Regions from separate parts of the Nocardia sp. NPDC056064 genome, predicted to be linked through region 1. Evidence: riboswitches for the same ligand, from Rfam matches in the RefSeq annotation. Region 1 holds a riboswitch; each other region holds the start of a gene.

Region 1 (7,169 bases):
GCCGAACCCGCACGGCCGGTAGCCCGCCGCGCTCGGCTGCGCCGGATCGGGATTCACCGTCTCGTAGCCGACCCCGAGCAGGAACAGCGCCGAGACGATGAAGGCCAGCGTGGTGAACGGCACCGCGATGGCGCTGCGGGTCGACGGGTAGCGGAACAGCAGCACCAGCAGGCAGATCAGCGACGCGCCGGTGGCCACCAGCAGTCCGGTGGCCAGCCCGTTGAGCGCGGTGACCGCGATGGGGACGGGAATGTCGCGGCGGCAACCGGATTCGAGCAGTTGCGCGCGGCGGGTGTCGAGGAATCCCTCGGCGAAGGTGAACGCGAGCAGTGCCGAACCGAAGGTGGCCGCCGCGATGAATGCGGCGAGCACCTTCGGTGGCCGATGGCCGGTGCGGACCCGAATCCTGTCGTCGATGGTCGTCAGACTACCGACGACAGGCCGGGAAATCAGTCAGCCCAGACCGTTTCGATCGGTGTCGCGACGGAGGGCGGCGGGGTGGGGATGCCGCCGGGGGTGCGCGAGAAGCGCGGCGCGGGCGCGTGCTGCACCACGCCGTCGATCTCGATCAGGCCGGTGCGCGCCGCGATGTGCGGGTTCTCGGTGGCCTCGGTGAAGGTGAGCACCGGGGTGGTGCAGGCGTCGGTGCCGTCGAAGATCGCGGTCCACTCGTCGCGGGTCTTGGTCTTGAACTTGTCGGTGAACAGCTTGCGCAGCTGCTCCTGCCCGTCCGGGTCGAGCTGGTTGGGCAGACCTTCCGCGTCGATCCCGAGTCCGGCCAGCAGTTGCTCGTAGAACTGGGGCTCGATCGCGCCGACGGCCATGTACTTGCCGTCGGAGGTCTCGTAGGTGTCGTAGAAGGCCATGCCGGTGTCGAGCAGGTTGGTGCCGCGCTCGTCGGACCACAGGCCGATCCCGCGCATGCCCCAGATCATGTGCGACAGCGCCAGCGCGCCGTCGACCATCGCGGCGTCGATCACCTGGCCCTTGCCCGAGCTCTGCCGCTCCACCAGCGCGGCGAGCACGCCGAACACCAGGAACATCGAGCCACCGCCGAAGTCGCCGACCATGTTCAGCGGCGGCACCGGGCGCTCGCCCTTGCGGCCGATGGCGTTGAGCACGCCGGTCAGCGAGATGTAGTTGATGTCGTGGCCCGCGCGGTCGGCGAGCGGACCGTGCTGGCCCCAGCCGGTCATCCGGCCGTAGACCAGGCGCGGGTTGCGCGCCAGCGCCTCGTCGGGTCCGAGGCCCATGCGCTCGGTGACGCCGGGGCGGAAGCCCTCGAGCAGCACGTCGGCCTTCTCGACCAGGTCGAGGATCTTGGCGACGTCGGCGGGGTCCTTCAGGTTCGCCTCGACGATGGTGCGCCCGCGCCACTGCGGACGCTCGAGGAAGCCGGGCAGCTGCTTCGGGCGCTGCACGCGCACCACGTCGGCGCCGAGGTCGGCCAGCAGTAGCGCGGCGTGCGGGCCGGGCCCGATGCCCGCCAGCTCGATGACCTTGATGCCCGCGAGGGGCCCCTGCTTGGCGGTGGACTCGCTGCTCACGCCTGACCTCAGTTCGTCGTCGAACGGTATTGACACTTCGACAATAGCGCTGGGATGGCGGCTCGGGTAGCCGATGGGCGAGAATTCGGTGGCGCTACTCGGCGCGGAAACGGGAGGACCCGGTAGTGAGCGTGTGGGGTGAGGTCGTGGTCGGCCTCGTCATTCTCGTCGGCATCGTCGGCGTGATCGTACCGATTCTGCCGGGGGTGATTCTCATCTTCGCCGCGATCGCGGTCTGGGCGTTCGTCACCGGCGGCACGACGGCCTGGACGGTGCTCGCGATCGCCTCGGTCGCGCTGATCATCTCCGGCGTCGTGAAATACACCTGGCCGGGGCGCCGGATGCGCGAGGCGGGGGTGTCCAACAAGGCGTTGCTGGCCGGGGCGGTCCTGGGTGTCATCGGGTTCTTCGTGATCCCGGTCGTCGGCCTGTTCATCGGCTTCGTGCTCGGCGTGTACCTGGCCGAGCTGTACCGGTTGAAGGTCAACCGGCTGGCCTGGCCCGCCACCGTGCACGCGCTCAAAGGCGTCGGCCTGTCCATGCTCGTCGAACTGTTCGGCGCGCTGATCGCGGCCGGTGTCTGGTTCACCGGCGCGATCATGGCCTGAGCTACTTCTCGATCACCGGCAGCGGGCGGGTATGCGCGTCCGCGCCGGGGAGCTGGTCGCGGGGGATCGGCACCGTCGGATTGTCGGTGCGGGGCATCGGCATGGTCGGCAGCGGGTCCGCCGCGGGCCGGTCGACGGCGGGCAGCCGGTAGAACTCGCGGGCATTGTCCTCGAGCACGGCGTGCACATCGGCCCCGACGACCCGGCTGATCAGCTCGACATCGCGATCCTCGAACGGCCTGCCCGCGCGCGTACCCGGCAGATCGGTGCCGAACATCAACGCACCCGGGTTCACCGCGTGGATGCGCCGCAGCGTCTCGGCCACATCCATGTCGACCCGGCCGAACCCCGTCGCCTTCACCCTGGCCCCGCGATCCACCAGATCCAGCAGATACGGCAGGCCCTCCTCGGACATGCCCAGGTGGTCGATCGAGAGCGCGGGCAGCTTGGAGATCACCGGTTGCAGCGAGGCCAGCATCTGCCCGTCGATGTAGAGCTCGACGTGCCAGCCCGCCAGCTCGTGCGCGCGCAGGGCCTGCAGGGTCATCTCGGTGATGTCGGCGGCGGCGCGCTTGAGGTTGAAACGCAGCGCGCGGACGCCGGCCCGGTCCAGTTCGATGATCTCGTCGTCGGTGGCGTCCAGATCCAGCCGGGTGACACCCACCCAGTCGGGCCCGAGCGCGGCCAGCGCGGCTTTCAGGTAGGACTGGTCGGTCCCCTGGAACGAGGCGCTCACCACCGCCCCACCCCGAACCTCGAAGCGCTGCATCCGCTTTCGGTAGTCATCGATGATGTAGTGGTCTGGGAGGTAGCCCTCGTTCTCGATCAGCGGAAACCGCGGATCGATCACGTGAACATGCGCATCGAACACTTGTACAGAATGCCCTATTTCTGGAGCGCTGGCGCGCTCGAGTTCGCGGCCCCTTGGGTCCCGTCGATCAGGCGCCGTTGCTTGCTCCTTCGTCGCGTACGCAACGGCGCCTGATCGACGGGACGGCCGCGAACCGCCGACTTCGTCGGCGATCCCTCCTCGAGGTCGGGATGTGCGGTGCCGGTAGCGCGGTCAGCGCGGCCGTCCGTCGTGCCTAGACCTTGTTGGGCTCCGAGGCGCGCAGCATGTCCTCGCGCTCGACGACCTTCACGCGCTCGCGGCCCTCGGGCTCGCCCAGGGCGCGCTCGTGGGCGTCGAGGCGGTACCAGCCGGCCCAGGTGGTGAACGGGATGCCCTTGCTCTCCAGGAACTCGGTCACCGCGTCGAGCTCAGGCTTGGCCGCGGGGGTGAAGTCCTTGGCGTCGTCGAGCAGGCAGGCGATGGTCTCGTTGGCGTCACCCTTGGTGTGGCCGATCAGGCCGACCGGGCCGCGCTTGATCCAGCCGGTCACGTAGGTGGCGGGCATGAAGCGGGCCGAGCCCTCGGCGGCCTCGTCGACGAGCACGCGCCCGGCCTCGTTGGGCACGGTGCCGGCCTGGTCGTCGAAGGGCAGCTGGGTGACGTTCTGCGACAGGTAACCCACCGCGCGGTAGATCGCCTGCACGTCCCACTGCTTGAACTCGCCGGTGCCCTTGACGTTGCCGGTGCCGTCGAGCTGGGTGCGCTCGGTCTTGAGACCGACGACCTGGCCGTTCTCGCCGATGATCTCGGCGGGCGACTCGAAGAAGTGCAGGAACAGCTTGTGCGGGCGGTCGCCCTGGTCGCGGATCGCCCACTGCTCGAGGGTGTTGGCGACCATGTCGACCTGCTTGGAGTTGCGGCGCGCCGCCTCCGAGCCCTCGTCGTAGTCGATGTCCTCGGGATCGACGATCACCTCGATCGTCGGCGAGTGGTCGAGTTCGCGCAGCTCGAGCGGGGTGAACTTGGCCTGCGCCGGGCCGCGGCGGCCGAACACGTGCACCTCGACGGCCTTGTTGGCCTTGAGGCCCTTGTAGACGTTCGGCGGGATCTCGGTCGGCAGCAGCTCGTCACCGGTCTTGGCCAGCACGCGGGCCACGTCCAGGGCCACGTTGCCGACACCGAGGACGGCGACCTTCTCGGCGTCCAGCGGCCAGCTGCGCGGCACGTCCGGGTGGCCGTCGTACCAGGACACGAAGTCCGCGGCGCCGTAGGAGCCGTCGAGGTCGATGCCGGGGATGGGCAGCGCGCGGTCGGCGTTGGCGCCGGTGGAGAAGATCACCGCGTCGTAGAACTGACGCAGGTCGTCGAGGTTGATGTCGGTGCCGTAGTCGATGTTGCCGAGCAGGCGCACCTGCTCCTTGTCGAGCACCTTGTGCAGGGCGGTGATGATGCCCTTGATGCGCGGGTGGTCGGGGGCGACGCCGTAGCGGATCAGGCCGAACGGCGCGGGCATGCGCTCGTAGAGGTCGATCGACACCTCGGCATCGGACTTCATCAACGCGTCGGCGGCGTAGATACCGGCCGGGCCGGCACCGACGATCGCGATGCGAAGTGGGCGAGTCGCTGCACTCTGTTCGGTCATTTCTACGCGCACCCTTTGGTCGAAAACTATTGACGGCGTCAATTTAGCTTAGGCTAAGTTGACAGTCCGGCTGCTGGCAGCATTCCGCCGATTCTATCCGCGCTGTCGTGGCCACCCGGCGCGCGGTGCGGTTGCTCGCGCCCGGTCTGTCAGGATTGCACCATGAACGAGGAGCGAACCGGCTCGGACGAGCAGCCCATCGTGGTGGATCAGACCGACAAACGATCGGTCGTCCCGTTCGTCGCGGCCGCGGTCATCGCGGTCCTGGTGCTCATCGGGATCGTGCTGGGCGGCTTGCTCGCGCCCGCTGAGAAAAATGTCACAGAGGCCGACCGGTTCGCGGCCGCCGTCACCAACTATATCGACGCGCGCTCACGCAGCGAGCTGCGTCCGCCGCCCGGTGTCGCCTGCCCCGGGTTCGACGAGGAGAAATCCGGCCTCACCGAGCGGCTCGGGGGCGCGAAATCGGCGGTGACGATCGACAAGAAGGGCTTCGCGAACGCGACCGTCAACGGTGATCGCGCCAAGATCGACGCCACCGTGCTGATCGGCGACACGCCCGCCACCAGCACCTGGAACCTGACCAGGGTCGAGGGCACCTGGCTGGTGTGCGCACCCTGACCTGTTTGACACGGTGACCAGTGCCGGGGCAATCTCAGATCGCAAGGTCATGAGTGCCAGCGCCAAGCCCCGGCTCGCTGGCCGGCAACCCTCCTCCGCGGTGGGGTGCTCCGGGTGACGACCTGGCCGTGTGTCCCGGAGTTCCGGCACGGCAAGAGCGGATTCACGCAGGAGGTTCGACATGACTTACGCCGGCGACATCACCCCTGAGAAGGCGTGGGAGATCCTGACCGAGCACCCCGGCGCGGTGCTGGTCGACGTGCGCACCGAAGGCGAGTGGGCGCAGATCGGCATCCCCGACACCAGCTCCATCGAGCGCCCGGCCCACTTCATCGAGTGGGTCGACGGCACCGGCGCGCGAAATCCGGAATTCGGCGCCCAGCTCGAGCAGGCGCTGGCCGGCCGCCCCGACGACGCGCCCGTGGTGTTCCTGTGTCGCTCCGGTCAGCGCTCCATCGGCGCGGCGACCGTGGCGACCGCGGCGGGCATCGCCCCGTCCTACAACGTGCTGGACGGTTTCGAGGGCGGACCCGACGCGTTCGGCCGGCGTGGCAGCGTGGGCTGGCGCGCGGTCGGCCTGCCGTGGCGCCAGGCATAAGGAGAGAACGCATGATCACCGGTGGTTCGTTCGACAAGCCACTGCCCGAGGGCGTCGGCCCCGCCACCCTCGGGGTTCGCGGCGGACTGCGCCGCTCCGGTTTCGAGGAGACCTCCGAGGCGCTGTATCTGACCTCGGGTTTCGTCTACGAGAGCGCCGAGGCCGCCGAGGCCGCGTTCACCGGCGAGGTCGAGCACTTCGTCTACTCCCGCTACGGCAACCCGACCGTGGCCATGTTCGAGGAGCGCATCCGCCTGCTCGACGGCGCCGAAGCCGCGTTCGCGACCGCTTCCGGCATGTCCGCGGTGTTCACCGCGCTGGGCGCGCTGCTGAAGGCCGGCGACCGGCTCGTCGCCGCGCGCAGCCTGTTCGGTTCCTGTTTCGTGGTGTGCAACGAGATCCTGCCGCGCTGGGGCATCGAGACCGTCTTCGTCGACGGTGACGACCTCGAGCAGTGGGAGCAGGCCCTCTCGGTGCCCACCCAGGCCGTGTTCTTCGAGACCCCCGCCAACCCGATGCAGACCCTCGTCGACGTCCGCAAGGTCACCGAGCTGGCCCACGCCGCGGGCGCGAAGGTGGTGCTGGACAACGTCTTCGCCACCCCGCTGCTGCAGCGCGGTTTCGAACTCGGCGCCGACGTGGTCGTCTACTCCGGCACCAAGCACATCGACGGCCAGGGCCGCGTCCTCGGCGGCGCCATCCTCGGCGCCCAGGACTACATCGACGGCCCCGTCAAGAACCTGATGCGCCACACCGGCCCCGCCCTGAGCCCGTTCAACGCCTGGACCCTGCTCAAGGGCCTGGAGACCATGCCGCTGCGCGTGCGCCAGTCCACCGATTCCGCGTTGAAGGTCGCCCGGTTCCTGGAGACCAACAAGTCCGTGAACTGGGTCAAGTACCCCTTCCTGGAATCCCACCCCCAGCACGCGCTGGCCACCGAGCAGATGTCCGGCGGCGGCACCGTCGTCACCTTCGAACTCGCCGGCGACAACGGCAAGAAGCGCGCCTTCGAGGTCCTCAACCGCCTGCGCGTCATCGACATCTCCAACAACCTCGGCGACGCCAAAACCCTCATCACCCACCCCGCCACCACCACCCACCGAGCCATGGGCCCCGAAGGCCGAGCCTCCATCGGCCTCTCCGACGGCGTAGTCCGCATCTCGGTCGGCCTCGAAGACATCGAAGACCTCCTCACCGACCTCGACCACGCCCTGAACTAGCCCGCGCGAGTAGGGGATCGGATGACCGGAAGCCGGTGCTGCCCGTCGTCACCGCACTAAACTGCGGTCATGACTGGGGGAATCGCGCGACCGGCGACCAT
Region 2 (7,169 bases), on a different contig from region 1:
CGAACACCCGCTCGTTCGCGGGCTGGGCGGGCATCGTCGGCGGCATCACCCTCGCCGTGGCCGCGCTGGTGGCGGGCATGGCCTTCCGCAACCGCAACCCCGGCCCGCCGAACGCCCCGCGCGGCGGCTTCTCGCCGGGCGAGATGTGGCGCGATATCGCCGCCCGCAGGCTGGGCCGCTGACATGGGGGCGGGCCGCGCGCTGACCTGGCTGGGCACCGGCCTGGCCACGCTGGGCGCGAGCACCGCCGTCTACAACCTGCTCACCCTGCGCACCCTGCCGCGGCGGGTGTCGGGCGTGATCGAGCCGGTCACCGTGTGTGTCCCCGCGCGCGACGAGGCCGCGCGGTTGCCCGCGCTGATCGCGGATCTGCGCGCCCAGACCGGCGTGCCGCGCCTGCGGGTGCTGATCCTCGACGACGCCTCCACCGACGGCACCCACGAGGCCGCGCTCGCCGCGATCGGCGGCGACGAACGGTTCACCGTGCTGCGCTCGGCCGCCCATCCCGCGCCCGGCTGGACCGGTAAGGCCGCCGCGTGCGCGCGGCTGGCGGCCCGCGCCGACGCGGCCGCGCTGGTCTTCGTCGACGCCGATGTGCGACTGGCCCCGCAGGCGGTCGCCGCGGCGGTCACCGAATTGCGCAGGCGCGGTGCGGGTCTGGTGTCGGCGTGGCCGGTGCAGGAGTCGGGGTCGCGCACCGAGCAGCTGCTCCAGCCGCTGCTGGCCTGGTCGTGGGCCTCGACCCTGCCGGTGGGCCCGGCCAACCACAGTCTGCGCCCGTCCACCGCGGTAGCCTGCGGGCAGTTCCTGGCGGTCGACGCCGAGGCCTATCGCGCCGGGGGCGGGCACGCCGCCGTGGCCGCCAGCGCCACCGAGGACCTCGACCTGGCCAGGGCCCTGCGCCGGGCCGGTCACCGCACCGCCCTGGTCACCGCGAGCCATGCCGCCCGCACCCGCATGTACTCCGGCACCGAAGACCTCACCAACGGCTACACCCGCTGGCTGTGGTCGGCCTACGGCGGACGCGTCGAGACCGGTGCCGCCGTGGGCCTGCTCCTCGCCCTGGCCTACTGGGTCCCCCCACTGGCGGCTCTCCTCGGCCGAGGCCGCACCCGCCGCATCGGCCTCCTGGGCTACCTGGCGGCCGTCACGAGCCGAATCATCGCCCGCAGCACCGAAACCCGCCACCGCCCCGACCGCACCGACATCCTCTCCGCCACGGCCCATCCCTTCGCCGTCGGCCACTACCTGACGCTGTGGGTCCGTTCGCACCGGCGCCACCGCACCGGCGACCTGCGCTGGAAACAGCGCCCCCTGGTCACCCCCGACACATCGATCCCCCTGCGCGCCTAGGTTCTGTCCTAGGTCTGACCGCCTGAGATCTGCGGAAGGTTCGGGGGCTCTCGGAGAGTACGGGCGGCGCGATCGAAGGCGTTGATCCGAGAGAATTGGAGGTCCCAATTCAGGCCGCTGGGGCTCGCGAGCTGCACGTTCCCGTACTGCATGACCGGGAGCATCCTGTTGTTCTTGAACCGGCGGTCGGGACCACCGTTCACGTTGGCGAACTGCCATGTCGTGTCGACGTGTACGCCGTCGGTAGGCACGGTTCCGGATTCGATGAATCGGCGTGTGGACGGTTGGACCGAGAGGATGCCGTAGCTGACGTCGCTGTATCGCTTGCCCGTACGGAGGAGCAGGCGGTCGGGAAGGAAGTGCAGCGCGTCGTGTCCGCTGGTGATGGTCGGGACGGCGACATTGGTGACCAGATGCTTCGGGTGGTCGAAAGTGACTGTGACGGCGGTGCGTTCGAGCAGACTGCTCGCGTTTCCGTTGATCTTCCGCTGATGAACGGTGGCCAGACCGCCGTGCGCGTTGATCCGCCACTTTCCTTGCGAGGCCGCGTATTCCATCAATGACTCGTTGAGCGCTCCGAACCAGGCCGCGGGGTGATCGGCGACATCGTAGAAGACCACGACATTGCGTCTGGCCTGGTCGTGCATGGCCAGCCACCAGACCAGCGGAACCGCCGGTAGCAGGAGGAGCAGGCCGAACGGCAGGGTCGCGAGGACGAGTATGCCGAGTATGCCGAAGGCCCATGGTGCTGTTCTCGCCTGACCGGCGGCGGAGTTGAGCTGTTCGATCAGGTCACCGGGTCCGGTGGGCAGGAGTTGCGTGGCGTCCGCGCCGGTGAGATCGGCCATGGGGACGGGAGCCGGGTTCGGCCGGTGCGAGGTGGTCGTGCGGTTCGTGGGCGACGGGCGCGCGCCGCCCAGCGATGCCCGGTAGTAGACGCCGTGTGCGCCCGCGTGGACGTAGTTGCCCCGCGGTCCGCTGCCGATCCGAAAGCCGGGGACTCCGACGCTGACGCCGAGTCCTGACCGGGACATATTGAACCGGAACGGTCCGGCGTTCAGCGACTGCCGAACATAGATCCCCATGCGCTTCTCCGGTCCAGGTAGGTGGTAGCCAGCGATAGCTCCACGCAGAAGGCCCGATGCGCCGTTCTCGGTTCGGTGGTGTACCCGCAGAGCTCTGCCAGGATCTCGTATCGGGCCGACGGCCCGTTACAGCCACATACCTGGGACTTCCCGGAACACACGGACCCTCGAGATCTCGATGCCCGTCGTGGGCAGGGGTTCAGGGGACCTCGGTGATGCCGATGGTGGGGAAGAAGAAGCAGGATTTGCCTGCGTTGTCGGTGGTGCCGAAGACGGCGGCGAGGATGGTGCCGTGGCCGGTGTCGACGGGGACCGCGCGGACTCCGCCGAGGGGGATGGCGGTGAAGAAGAAGTCGCGGATGGCGTTCTCGGCGAGGGGGCGCAGTTCCACCGGGACTTCCGGTGGGACCATGGCGCGCACGATCTCGGCGATCGAGCCCATCGAGGCCAGGCCGCCGCGGCCGGTGCTGATGTTGAGCCAGGCGACCTGCATGCCTGCGGTGTCGGTGGCGGGGGTGTCGGGGGCCAGGCCGTAGGGCAGGAAGGTGAACAGGGTCTGGCCCGACTTCACGGCGGTCAGGTCGAGGCCGGGAATCGGCACGGCGTTGCTGGGCCACGGGCCGGGGACGGCGCCCGCGACGGCGGGGACCAGGCCGAGGCCGTCCCCCGCGCAGTCGGCGGCGACCGTGGGGTACAGGAACGGCTGCACGCCCAGGGCTTTCAGTGTCTCGACGACGGTCTGGTAGGCGCCGAGCAGGTCGGCGGGGCCCGCGGTGGTGGTGGCGGGGGCGTCGCGGGTGACGGCCGGAGTGGCCGGTTGCGCGGTGGCGGCGGGGGCGGTCAGCAACAGGGCGGCGCAGGCCGTCAGCGCGGTCAGTGCGGTGGTACGACGCGGCACGATCACGGCGCAACTCCTCATCGTCGGCACTCGGAAATCCGACGCTACTCCGCGAAACCGCTGATCCGGGCGATGGACACGCCCCTCCCCTCCGCCTGATGCCGCGCCAGTATGCCGGTCGCGGACCGCGCGCCCAACTGCTGCGCTCACGCTGATTTCTACCGTTGTGAACCATCCGGTCTGTGCCACATGCTGGTTCAGCTCCGAGCAGCCGGGGCGCAACCATCCAGAGCGACCGAGAGACCTGGCTCGACGACGTCGCAGCAACCAACCCGTCGAACGGGTGGGTGCTTCTGCCAGGTCCGATGGAGGTCTCTCACCCATGCCACGCATCCCTGGAGTCACCCCGTGATCCGTCCTCGTCATCGCCTCGCCGCTCTCGCCGGAGCACTCGCCGCCGTCACCACCGTGGTGGCCTGCGGCAGCGACACCGCGGGATCCGGTGGTGACGCCGGTCCGCCGCAACCCGGCGGCACCCTGCGCTACGGTCTGTCCGGCGCGCCGACCTGCTCGGATCCGGCCCAGTCGGGCACCAACCAGACCATCTACGTGGCCCGCCAGATCGTCGATTCGCTCACCGATCAGGACCCCGCCACCGGCGAGATCACCCCGTGGCTCGCGCAGCGCTGGGAGGTCAGTCCCGACGCCAAGGTGTTCACCTTCCACCTGGCCGACGGCGTCACCTTCAGCGACGGCACCGCGCTCACCGCCGACTCGGTGCGCGACACCTTCGACGCGATCATCCGCCTCGGCGGCGTCGAGGCGCCGCTGGGCGTGAGCTACCTGGCCAACTACGTGGGCACGACCGCGGTCGACAAGCTCACCGCCCGCGTCGAGTTCAGTCAGCCCAACGCGCAGTTCCTGCAGGCTTCCTCGACGCCGCAGCTCGGCATCCTGGCCGCCTCGACCAATGCCAAGTCCGCCGACGCGCGGTGCGCGGGCGACAACATCGGCAGCGGCCCGTTCACCTACGCCGAGTACAAGCAGGACATCTCCGCGACGCTGGCCAAGCGCACCGGATACAACTGGGGCTCGGCCGTGTTCGGGCACAAGGGCGAGGCCTACCTGGACCGCATCGAGTTCACGGTGGTGCCGGAGTCGGGTGTGCGCACCGGCAGCCTGTCGTCGGGTCAGCTCGACGCCATCAGTGACGCGCTGCCCCAGGACGCCCCGCAGATCGAGGCGACCGGCGGCCGGGTGCTGTCCACCTCGAACCCGGGCACCCCGTTCGGCCTGCAGTTCAACGTGACCCGCGGTCCGCTGCGTGACCCGGCCGTGCGCCAGGCACTGCTGCCCGCGCTCGACCGCCAGCAGCTCGTCGACACCGTGCTCGGCCCGCAGTTCAAGCCCGCCACCTCGTCGCTGGCCTCGGCGACCCCGGCCTACCTCGACCAGTCCGCGCGCCTGGCCTACGACCCCGCGAAGACGAAATCGCTGCTGGACCAGGCGGGCTGGGTGCCCGGCGCCGACGGCATCCGGGTCAAGAACGGTGAACGGCTGAGCTTCGCGATCACCTTCAGCCAGGTGTTCGCGGGCAACCAGGCCGTGCTGGAGCTGGCGCAGCAGCAGCTGCGCCAGGTGGGGGTGGACCTGAAACTGGACCTGGTGTCCACGCCGGAGGCCATCGCGCGCCAGAACGCCAAGGACTACGACGCGGTCTACGGCAACTCGACCCGCGCCGACGGTGACATCCTGCGCACCTCCTACGCCCTGGCCGGACGCAATCTGAACGCGCGCGGCCCGATTCCGGCCCTGGACCAGCTGCTCGACCAGCAGCTGGCCACCACCGACACCGCGGCGCGGGCCGCGCTCATCGAGCAGGCCCAGCGCGAGGTGCTCGACAACGGGCTCATCCTGCCGACCGTCGAGCTGTCCCAGGCGATCGGCGCGGCCGGGCACACCCAGGATCTGACCTTCGAGGCCTCGGCCCGGCTGCAGTTCTTCGACACCTGGCTGAGCGGGCACTGAGATGAGCGGGGTGGTCGCGACGCTGCGGCACTCGGGCCTGCCGAGGTACGTGGGTTCGCGGGTGCTGCAGGCGCTCTGGGTGCTGTGGGCGGCGTTCACGGTGTCGTTCGTGGTGCTGTACCTGCTGCCCTCGGACCCGGTGTCGATGGCGGCCGACATCAGCAGCGGCACGCCGGTCGATCAGGCCGCGGTCGCCGAGATGCAGGCCCGCTACGGGCTGGACCAGCCGCTGTGGGACCAGTACGTGACGGCGCTGGGTCATGCCGTCACCGGTGATCTGGGGCGCTCCATCGCCTCCGGGCAGCCGGTGACCGAGGCACTGACCGACGCCCTGCCCTCGACCTTGGCGTTGTCGGCGCTGGCGCTGCTGTTCGCGATCCTCGGCGGGACGGCGCTGGCCTTCGCGGCCACCTACACGCGCCGGCCGTGGCTGCGCAACACCCTGGCCGCGCTGCCGCCGCTGGGGGTGGCGGTGCCGACCTTCTGGACCGGCCTGATCCTGTTGCAGCTGTTCTCCTTCCGGCTGCACTGGTTCCCCGCCTTCGGCGGCACGGGGTTGCGCGGCACACTGCTGCCCGCGCTCACCCTGGCGTTGCCGGTGGGGGCGGTGATCGCCCAGGTGCTCGCGGCGGGGCTGGCCCAGACCTGGCGTCAGCCGTTCACCGAGGTGGCGCTGGCCAAGGGCGCCTCCCGGTGGTGGGTGCAGTGGCGCCACGTCGCCCGGCTGGCGAGCGTGCCCGCATTCACGATCGCCGGAGTGCTGGTCGGCACCATGCTGGCCGGTTCGGTGGTGGTGGAGTCGGTGTTCGCCCGGCCCGGCATCGGGCGCCTGACCCAGACCTCCGTGCTCAACCAGGACATCCCCGTGGTGCAGGGCGTGGTGCTGTTCTCGGCGCTGATCTTCGTGGTGGTGAATCTGCTGATCGACCTGCTCTACCCGCTGCTCGATCCCCGGATCACCGGCACCACCGCCGCCAAGAACGCGAAGACCACCGACGACGCCGAGACCCCGCAGGTGGTGGGCGGTGTCTGAGTCCTTCTCCCCTACCGAAACCGAAGGGAGCCACCATGGTTGACCTGTTGATCCGCCGATCCCCGGTGGCCGAGCACACCACCACCGGCACCGCCGTCGACACCCACCGCGTGGCCGAGGCCGCCCGCTGGGTCCGCGCGCGGCTCGGGCTGCTCGCCTCGCTGGCGGTGCTGGCCGTGGCGGTCGGCTGGGCGCTCGCGCCCTCGGTGTTCGCCTCCGGTGACCCGCTGACCGGCGTGCCCGCCGAGAAGTTCCAGCCGCCCGGCGCGGCGCACTGGTTCGGCACCGACAATCTCGGCCGCGACCTCTACACCCGCATGGTGCACGGGGCCGGGCTCTCGCTCACCGCGACCCTCTCGGCGGTCGCCATCGCGCTGGTCGCGGGCTCGCTGCTGGGTCTGCTGGCGGGCGCGGCGGGCGGGATCGTCGACACGGTGATCATGCGGGTGGTCGATGTGCTGCTCTCGATTCCCGCGCTGCTGCTGTCGCTGGCGCTGGTCACCGCGCTCGGCTTCGGCACCCGCAATGTGGCCATCGCCGTGGGTGTCGCGCTGATCGCCAATTTCGCCCGGGTGTTGCGCTCGGAGGTGCTGCGGGTGCGGCACGCGCCCTATGTGGAGGCCGCGCACGCCTCCGGGGTGCGCTGGTACGCCGTGCTGGCGCGGCACGTGCTGCCCAATTCGGTGCAGCCGGTGCTGGCCCTGGCCGCGGTGGAATTCGGGATGGCGGTGCTGGCGGTGTCCTCGCTCAGCTTCCTGGGCTACGGCACCAAACCGCCCACACCGGAATGGGGTTCGCTGATCTCGGAGGGCCGCAACTTCCTGGCCTCGGC
Region 3 (7,169 bases), 110 kb from region 1:
CACTCGTACCAGGCGTCGTGATCGATGGTTGTCGGGAGGGTGGCCGCGGTCGGTTCCACGCGGGGGAGGTGGGCGGCCGCGGCGAGCATGGTGGCGAGCAGGGGGACCAGGGTTCGGGGGAGTTCGATGCCTGCCGGAGTGCCGTCGATCGTCTCGATGGCCGCGCAGAATTCGCGGGCAGAGGCTTCGAAGGTGACGACTTCGGGCGGCTTGCTCATCCGGTAAGGATGGTGGGCGCGAAGGGGATGGAGCAACCCCGAAACCCGGTCCGCCACGTGGACGGCGGACCGGGATCGGAGGTGGGTCAGGCGGGTTGGGCCTTGGTCGACGCGAAAGCCAGTGTGGCTCCGGCGAAGCCGAGGGCGGAGATCGCCAGGGCCACGGCGGGGAAGCCGTTGCCCGCTACCAGGTTGGCCAGTTGGGGGCCTGCGCTGGCGCCGAGGAAGAGGGCGAAGGTGTAGAGGGCGGTGGCGGCGCCTCTGGCTTCGCCCGCCTGGGCGGCGATGGCCTGGACCGCGGCGGGGGCCGCGACCGCCACCGCGGCCACGAAGACGAAAAGCCAAGTGGCTACCCAGATCCCGCCGAGCGGGACGGCGGTGATCGCGGCGGCGGCGCCGGCGGCCGACAAAGCCGTGATCAGGCGCAGTTCCGGGTTGATCGCGGCCAGCCGGGTGGCCAGCAGGGGGACGGCGATCATGGCGGGAATGGCGCTGGCCCGCAGAACCAGCAGCGCGGTGCTACCCGTGCCGACGCCCTCGGGTGGCGCGAGTTGCACGCCGGTGTAGATCCCGACGAAGGAGCCGAGTACGGCAAGGCAGCTGAGGTAGAGCAGGGCCAACCGTGGGGCGCGCAGCAGCCCGGCGAACGCGGTGAAGACCGAGCCCACCGAGGCCGCCGAGTCGCCACGGCGACCCGGTTCGAGCACCCCGCGCAGCAGCAGCGCCGAGATCGCGAAGCCCACCGCGCTCGCCACGAACACCGCCCGCCAGCCGAAGGTGTCGTCGACGAGCTGGGCGAGCACCTGCGCGATCACGCCCGCCGCGAGGAACGAGCTGGTCAGGCAGGTGAGCGCGAAGACCCGCCGGTGCGGCGCGACGCGTTCGGCGAGATAGGCGAACGCCGCGGGCGCGAAGAACGACGCCGTCAGCCCCTGCGCCACCCGCGCCGCCAAGCCGGTGCCCAGGCTCGGCGCCGCGATCACCACAAGGGTGGACAAGGCCGTCGCCGCCAGACCCCCGACGATCACCGGGCGGCGCCCCCACCGATCCGAGAGCGGGCCGGTGACCAGGAACCCGGCGCCGTAGGCGAGCCCGAAGGCAGTGGTTGTCCACGTCGCCGCGGCGCGCGAGGTGCCCCACACCTGGGCCAGGTCGCCGAGCACCGGCAGTACCACGTAGAGCTGGCCGACGACGAGAATCCCTACGGCACAGATCGTCGCGACTGTTCTCCCTGTCGGTGCCCACCCCCGCACCGTCGTCTCAGTAGCCGGCGGCGAGCTCACGCGCCCGCTCCTGGGCGGCGGCGAAGCCGACCTGCGGATCCTCGGTGAGCACGGTCGGCGCGAACCGGATCTCGGCCACGTCCTTCACACCGACGAAGCGCAGCCAGTCCTGCACGAAGGGGGTGGCGAAGTCGTTGCCGAACTGGATCGGCACCCCCGGCTGGTGCACGCCGCTGGTGTAGACGGTGACCGCGCGCTTGCCTTCGAGCAGCCCGCTGTAGCCGACCTCGGGATCGAAACCGAACGACCAGCCCGGCTGGGTGACGATGTCGACGTACTGCTTGAGGATGTAGGGCACGCCGTGGTTCCAGATCGGGATGTTGAGCACGTAGAGGTCGGCGGCGGCGAAGCGGTCGAACACGGTGCGCGCCTGTTCCCAGGCGGCCACCTGTTCGGGGGTCTGCTCCGAGCCGGTGAACACCGCCAGTTTGGCGGCCGCGGCGTCGGTGCCGAACTCGGGCAGTCCGGCGGTGAACAGATCGAGGGTGTCGACCTGCACGGTGGGGTCCTGCGCACGCAGGGTGTCGATGAAAGTCTGTGCGATAGCTCGTGATTGGCTGAATTCGCCACGGGCGGAAGCGTTGATGTGCAGCACGGTGGTCATAGCAATAGGGGTACCGAGCCGCGAGATCGACGACAATGATTTGTCGCACGGTGCGCTGATTCCACGCTCGTCCACCCGCCCGCGCGGCCGCGCATTTGTCTCGAGCTGATCGCAAGCCGGGGCCCGCGCGCATCGCCGCAGCTAGCCCCGTATCCGGCTGTCCCGGAACCGAATCGAGTACCCATGCGAGGCCCCGGCCATGCCCCCGAGTGCTGCTACATTTCGCTCCACGGTCACGAGTATCAGCACTGTCGAGCCCCGGCTCGCTGATCGGCAACCCTCGCTTGGCGGTGGGGTGCCCCGGGTGACGACCAGGCGATATCGAGCAGATATCGCAAGCGCTGAATCTTCGCACTCGTCGTGTGCCGATTCATGTCTCGAAGGAACGATCAATGAGCAAGTTCTCGGTCGGTTCGCGCCGCCGTGTCAAGATCATCGCCAGTGCGCTCGCCGCCGTCACGGTGGCCGCCGCGGTGGTCGGTTGCAGCGACTCCGGCAGCGACGCGGCGGACGGCGGAACGGTCTATTTCGGTGTCTCCGGGCCCCGTACCGGCCCCTCGGCCGAGTACGGCAGGCTGTGGCAGCAGGGCTTCGACCTGGCACTGGAGGAGATCAACGCCGCGGGTGGCATCGACGGGCGCAAGGTGGAGCTGAAGTGGGAGGACTCCCAGTCCGACCCCAAGCAGACCGTGCCGATCGCCACCAAGTTCGTCGACGACAAGTCCGTCATCGCCGAGCTGGGCGATTTCTCCTCGCCCGCCTCGATCGCCGCCTCGCCGATCTACAACCGCGGCAAACTCGTCCAGTACGGCTTCACCAATTCCGCGGTCGATTTCACCAAGGGCGGCGACTATTCGTGGAGCCCGTCGATCACCCTGGACGTGTTCCAGGAGCGCAATGCGGAGTGGGTGTCGAAGAAGGCCAAGAAGGTCTCGGTGGTCTATCTCGAAACCGACTGGGGTAAGCAGGCTTTCCAGTTCTTCGAGCGTTTCGCCAAGCAGAAGGGCGTGGAGATCGTCTATTCCTCGCCGATCCTGCCCGATTCCACCGATGTGAAGCCGATCCTGATCAAGGGCCGTGAGGCGAACCCCGAGGCTTTCGTGCACCTCGGCTACGGCCCCGACGGCGCGCTGGTGGTCAAGCAGCTGCGTGACGTGGGCTTCACCGGCCAGTTCTTCGGCGGCCAGAACACCCCGCAGTTCATCCAGCTCGCCGGTGCGGCGGCCGAGGGCGACATCGTCAACGGCATCTTCAGCCCCGCCGATCCCGACCCGAAGACCCAGGAATTCGTCACCAAGTTCCGCGCCAAGTTCAACACCGACCCGGGCGATTTCAACGTCTACGCCTATGACGCGCTGCACGTGCTCGTGCAGGCGGCCAAGAAGGGCGGCGCCACCCGCGAGGGCATTCTCGAGGGCCTGAAGACCGAAACCCAGTTCACCGGAATCGGTCTCGGGACGTTCGCCTTCGACCAGGAATCGCGGCGCCCGAAGGGTGTGGCCCCGCGCGAGCTGGTGCTGAAGGAAGGCAAGTTCGTGCCGACCGGCAACCGCTGATGTTCGACACCCTGATCGCCGGTGTGGTCCACGGCAACGCGTACGCGCTGCTCGCCGTGGGCATCACCCTCATCTTCGGCGTCACCAACGTCATCAATTTCGCGCACGGCGCGGTGTTCGCGCTCGGCTCCATCCTGGGCTGGTGGTTCATCGCCGAGCTCGGCCTGCCGCTGTGGCCCGCGATCGTGCTGGTGGTGGCGATCACCGCGCTGGTCGGTGTCGCCATCGACGTACTCGCGGTGCATCCGCTGCGCAAGGCACCGGCCATCGCGGCGCTGCTGGCGACGGTGGCGGCCGGGTTGATCATCGAGAACCTCACCCAGATCGTCTTCGGGCCCGAGACCCGCCCGTTCCCACAGATCCTGCCCACCAACAACTTCCAGCTCGGCGGCGTCCGCTTCGGCACCTCCGATCTGGTCATGTTCGCCATCACCCTGGTGGTGATGGGCGCGCTGGCCGGGTTCCTGCGGTTCAGCCGCTACGGCCTGGCCATCCGCGCCACCGCCCAGGACCCGGACGCCGCCGCGCAGATGGGCATCGGCGTCTCCCGCATCAAGGTGCTGGCCTTCGCCATCGCCTCCGGGCTCGGCGGGCTCGCGGGAATCTTCGTCGGCCTGTACAACTCGAACATCTCGCCCACCAGCGGCACGCTGGCCGGGCTCACCGGTTTCGTCGCCGCCACCATCGGCGGGCTCGGGTCCATTCCGGGCGCGGTGATCGGCGGGTTCGCCCTCGGCATCGTGGAGGCCTTCGGCATCTACACCTTCGGCGACGGCTACCGCGACCTGATCACCTTCGGCGTGCTGGTGGCCTTCCTGGTGCTGCGGCCCGGCGGGCTGCTGGCCAAGGTGCCCGCGATCAGCGCCGAACCGCTGACCGGCACCTTCCTCGGGATCGGCAGGCCGATCCGGGTGCGGTGGTGGCACGCGGTGCTGGTCTTCGCGGCCGCGGCGATCGTGGTACCGCTGGTGGCCGACAACTACGCCATCGTGGTGGGCACGCAGATCCTGGCCTACGCGATCGTGGCGGTCTCGATGACGCTGATCGCGGGCTCGGCCGGACAGCTGGTCATCGGCCAGGCCGGGCCCATCGCCATCGGCGCCTACACCTCGGCCGTTCTCACGGTGAACCACGACTGGCCGTTCCTGGCGGCCGCGCTCGCCGGTGGCGTGCTGGCGGCGGTGCTGTCCTCCATCCTGGCCGCGCCGCTGTGGAACCTCAACGGGCACTACGTGGCCATCGCCACGCTGGGCATCGGCATCGTGATCGTGGCGGTGATCCGCAACTGGGAATCGCTGACCCGCGGCTCCTACGGCATCTTCGGCATTCCGGTGCCGAGCATCCTGGGTCACGAGTTCACCGAGAACACCGAGGTGTACCTGCTCGACCTGGTGTTCCTGGCGATCACCCTGGCGGTGGTGGTCGGAATCCAGCGCTCCCGGCTCGGTGTCGCGTTGCGCGCGGTCGGCGCCGACGAGGTCGCCGCGCGGTCCTCGGGCATCCCGGTGCGCGACTACAAGGCGCTGGCCTTCGCGATCAGCGCCCTGTTCTCCGGGATCGCCGGCGCGCTGCTGGCGCACCAGTACAGCTATATCGACCCGACGGTGTTCAACCTGCCCATGTCCCTGCTGATCATCACCATTCTCGTGCTCGGCGGCACCGGCTCGCCCTACGGCGCGGTGCTGGGCGCGGTGGTGCTGATCGGCGTTCCCGAGGCCCTGCGGCTGGCCCCGGAGGCGCGCATCCTGCTCTACGGCGTGGTGCTGCTGCTGATCATCCGGTTCCGTCCGCAAGGTGTGCTGGTGAGGAGTGACCGTGTCCGAATCGCCGCGTGAGCCCGCGCTCGCGGTCCGTGATCTGCGCAAGTCCTTCGGCGGGGTGAAGGCCGTCGACGGCGTCGAATTGATCGTGGCGCCAGGGGAATTCGTCTCGATCATCGGGCCGAACGGCTCCGGCAAGACCACCACCGTCAACCTCGTCTCCGGAGTCCTGCGTCCCGACGCGGGCCGGGTCGAGGTCGACGGGCTGCGGCTGCGGCCCGGCTCGCAGGAGGCCGCGGCCGCCGCCGGGATCGCCCGCACCTTCCAGAACGGCCGCGTGTTCGGCAGCCTGACGGTGCGCGAGAACGTCGAGATCGGCCTGCACACCACCGTCACCGCGGCCCGACCGCTGCGCTCCCTGGCGCGGTTCCCGGTGCTGCGCTGGCTTCCGCTGCTGGCCGAGACCGTGCTGGCCCTGGTGCCGACACCCGCGGTGCGCGCCGAACGGCGTGCCACCGCGGCGCTGGTCGACGCCCAGCTGGCCCGGTTCCCGGAACGGCTGGTGCCGCGCGCGGACAACCACGCCTACACGCTGTCCTACGCCAATCGCCGCCGCACCGAGATCGCCAGGGCCCTGGCCCTGCGACCCCGCGTGCTGCTGCTCGACGAACCGGCGGCGGGCATGAACCAGACCGAGACCGCCGAGGTCGGCAGGCAACTCGCCGAGCTGAAAGCGGCCGGGCAGACCATCGTGCTGGTGGAGCACAAACTGGATCTGGTGAACGCGCTCTCGGACCGGGTGATCGTGCTCGACGAGGGCCGCGTCATCGCCGAGGGCACGCCCGAGCAGATCCAGAACGACGAGCGGGTCATCGAGGCGTACCTGGGGCGGCGCCGCCTGCGGGCCGCCGGTGGGCCGCGGCGGACAACGGCAGAGAAGGTGATCGTCGGTGCCGAGTGACGAGAGCACAACGCCCATCCTGGAATTCGACGAGGTCACCGTGCACTACGGTCCCTCGCGCGCACTGGACAAGGTGTCGCTGACGGTGCGCCCCGGCGAGATCGTCTCGCTGCTGGGCGGGAACGCGTCCGGCAAATCCACGACGATGAAGACCGCCCTCGGGCTGCTGCGCCCGTCCTCGGGCACGGTACGCATCGACGGTGTCGACGTGAGTACCAGCTCGCCCGCCGCCCGGATCGAGGCCGGTCTGGCCTCGGTGCCGGAGGCGCGCCGGGTCTTCCCGGCGATGACCGTGGAGGAGAACCTCTACGTCGGCGGCTATATCCGCAAGGAACGGCGCCGGGTGCTCGCCGCCAGGGCCGCCGAACTCTACGAGCACTTCCCGCGCCTGCGCGAACGCCGCACCCAGCACGCGGGCACGCTCTCCGGCGGCGAACAGCAGATGCTGGCCTTCGCCAGGGCGTTGATGAGCAAGCCGCGGCTGATCTGCATGGACGAGCCGACCATGGGCCTGTCGCCGCTGTTCGTCGACCGGGTGCTCGACGAGATCGCCCGGCTCAACACCGAATTGGGTCTGGCGATCCTGATCGTCGAGCAGCAGGCCGAGCTGGCGCTGTCGATCGCGCACACCGGAAACGTGTTGCGCGGCGGGGAGATCGTGCTGCACGGCACCGCCGCCGAGCTGCTCGACAATCCGGCCGTGCGCGACGCCTACCTGGGCAAGGCGGCGGCATGACGAAGCGGCTCGGCCTGTTCACCCGGTTGGTCCGTCACGCCGAGGACCAGA

What was found. Region 1 has a riboswitch for S-adenosylmethionine ahead of ACFC06_RS16040 (rhodanese-like domain-containing protein). Riboswitches for the same ligand answer to the same signal wherever they lie in the genome.
Region 2: linked by a shared signal. The riboswitch ahead of ACFC06_RS27355 (ABC transporter substrate-binding protein) and the one ahead of ACFC06_RS16040 (rhodanese-like domain-containing protein) in region 1 are both predicted to bind S-adenosylmethionine.
Region 3: linked by a shared signal. The riboswitch ahead of ACFC06_RS15475 (ABC transporter substrate-binding protein) and the one ahead of ACFC06_RS16040 (rhodanese-like domain-containing protein) in region 1 are both predicted to bind S-adenosylmethionine.

What each region holds. Positions count from the first base shown of each region.
Region 1 is NZ_JBHJWO010000001.1:3,472,685-3,479,853, reverse strand. It holds gene ACFC06_RS16070 (hypothetical protein) at 1-372, opposite strand, end outside; gene ACFC06_RS16065 (CaiB/BaiF CoA transferase family protein) at 450-1,547, opposite strand; gene ACFC06_RS16060 (DUF456 domain-containing protein) at 1,673-2,155, shown strand; gene ACFC06_RS16055 (amidohydrolase family protein) at 2,157-3,026, opposite strand; gene ACFC06_RS16050 (FAD-dependent oxidoreductase) at 3,241-4,629, opposite strand; gene ACFC06_RS16045 (hypothetical protein) at 4,792-5,250, shown strand; SAM riboswitch class IV at 5,296-5,414, shown strand; gene ACFC06_RS16040 (rhodanese-like domain-containing protein) at 5,432-5,848, shown strand; gene ACFC06_RS16035 (O-succinylhomoserine sulfhydrylase) at 5,860-7,068, shown strand; gene ACFC06_RS16030 (STM3941 family protein) at 7,138-7,169, shown strand, end outside.
Region 2 is NZ_JBHJWO010000003.1:155,042-162,210, reverse strand. It holds gene ACFC06_RS27380 (LppM family (lipo)protein) at 1-182, shown strand, start outside; gene ACFC06_RS27375 (glycosyltransferase) at 184-1,353, shown strand; gene ACFC06_RS27370 (hypothetical protein) at 1,362-2,201, opposite strand; partial or broken gene ACFC06_RS27365 (DUF4236 domain-containing protein) at 2,292-2,438, opposite strand; gene ACFC06_RS27360 (hypothetical protein) at 2,638-3,342, opposite strand; SAM riboswitch class I at 3,556-3,648, shown strand; gene ACFC06_RS27355 (ABC transporter substrate-binding protein) at 3,685-5,304, shown strand; gene ACFC06_RS27350 (ABC transporter permease) at 5,342-6,337, shown strand; gene ACFC06_RS27345 (ABC transporter permease) at 6,373-7,169, shown strand, end outside.
Region 3 is NZ_JBHJWO010000001.1:3,365,463-3,372,631, reverse strand. It holds gene ACFC06_RS15490 (DUF5063 domain-containing protein) at 1-218, opposite strand, end outside; gene ACFC06_RS15485 (MFS transporter) at 305-1,501, opposite strand; gene ACFC06_RS15480 (FMN-dependent NADH-azoreductase) at 1,479-2,105, opposite strand; SAM riboswitch class IV at 2,337-2,452, shown strand; gene ACFC06_RS15475 (ABC transporter substrate-binding protein) at 2,498-3,661, shown strand; gene ACFC06_RS15470 (ABC transporter permease) at 3,661-5,496, shown strand; gene ACFC06_RS15465 (ABC transporter ATP-binding protein) at 5,477-6,382, shown strand; gene ACFC06_RS15460 (ABC transporter ATP-binding protein) at 6,372-7,118, shown strand; gene ACFC06_RS15455 (LLM class flavin-dependent oxidoreductase) at 7,115-7,169, shown strand, end outside.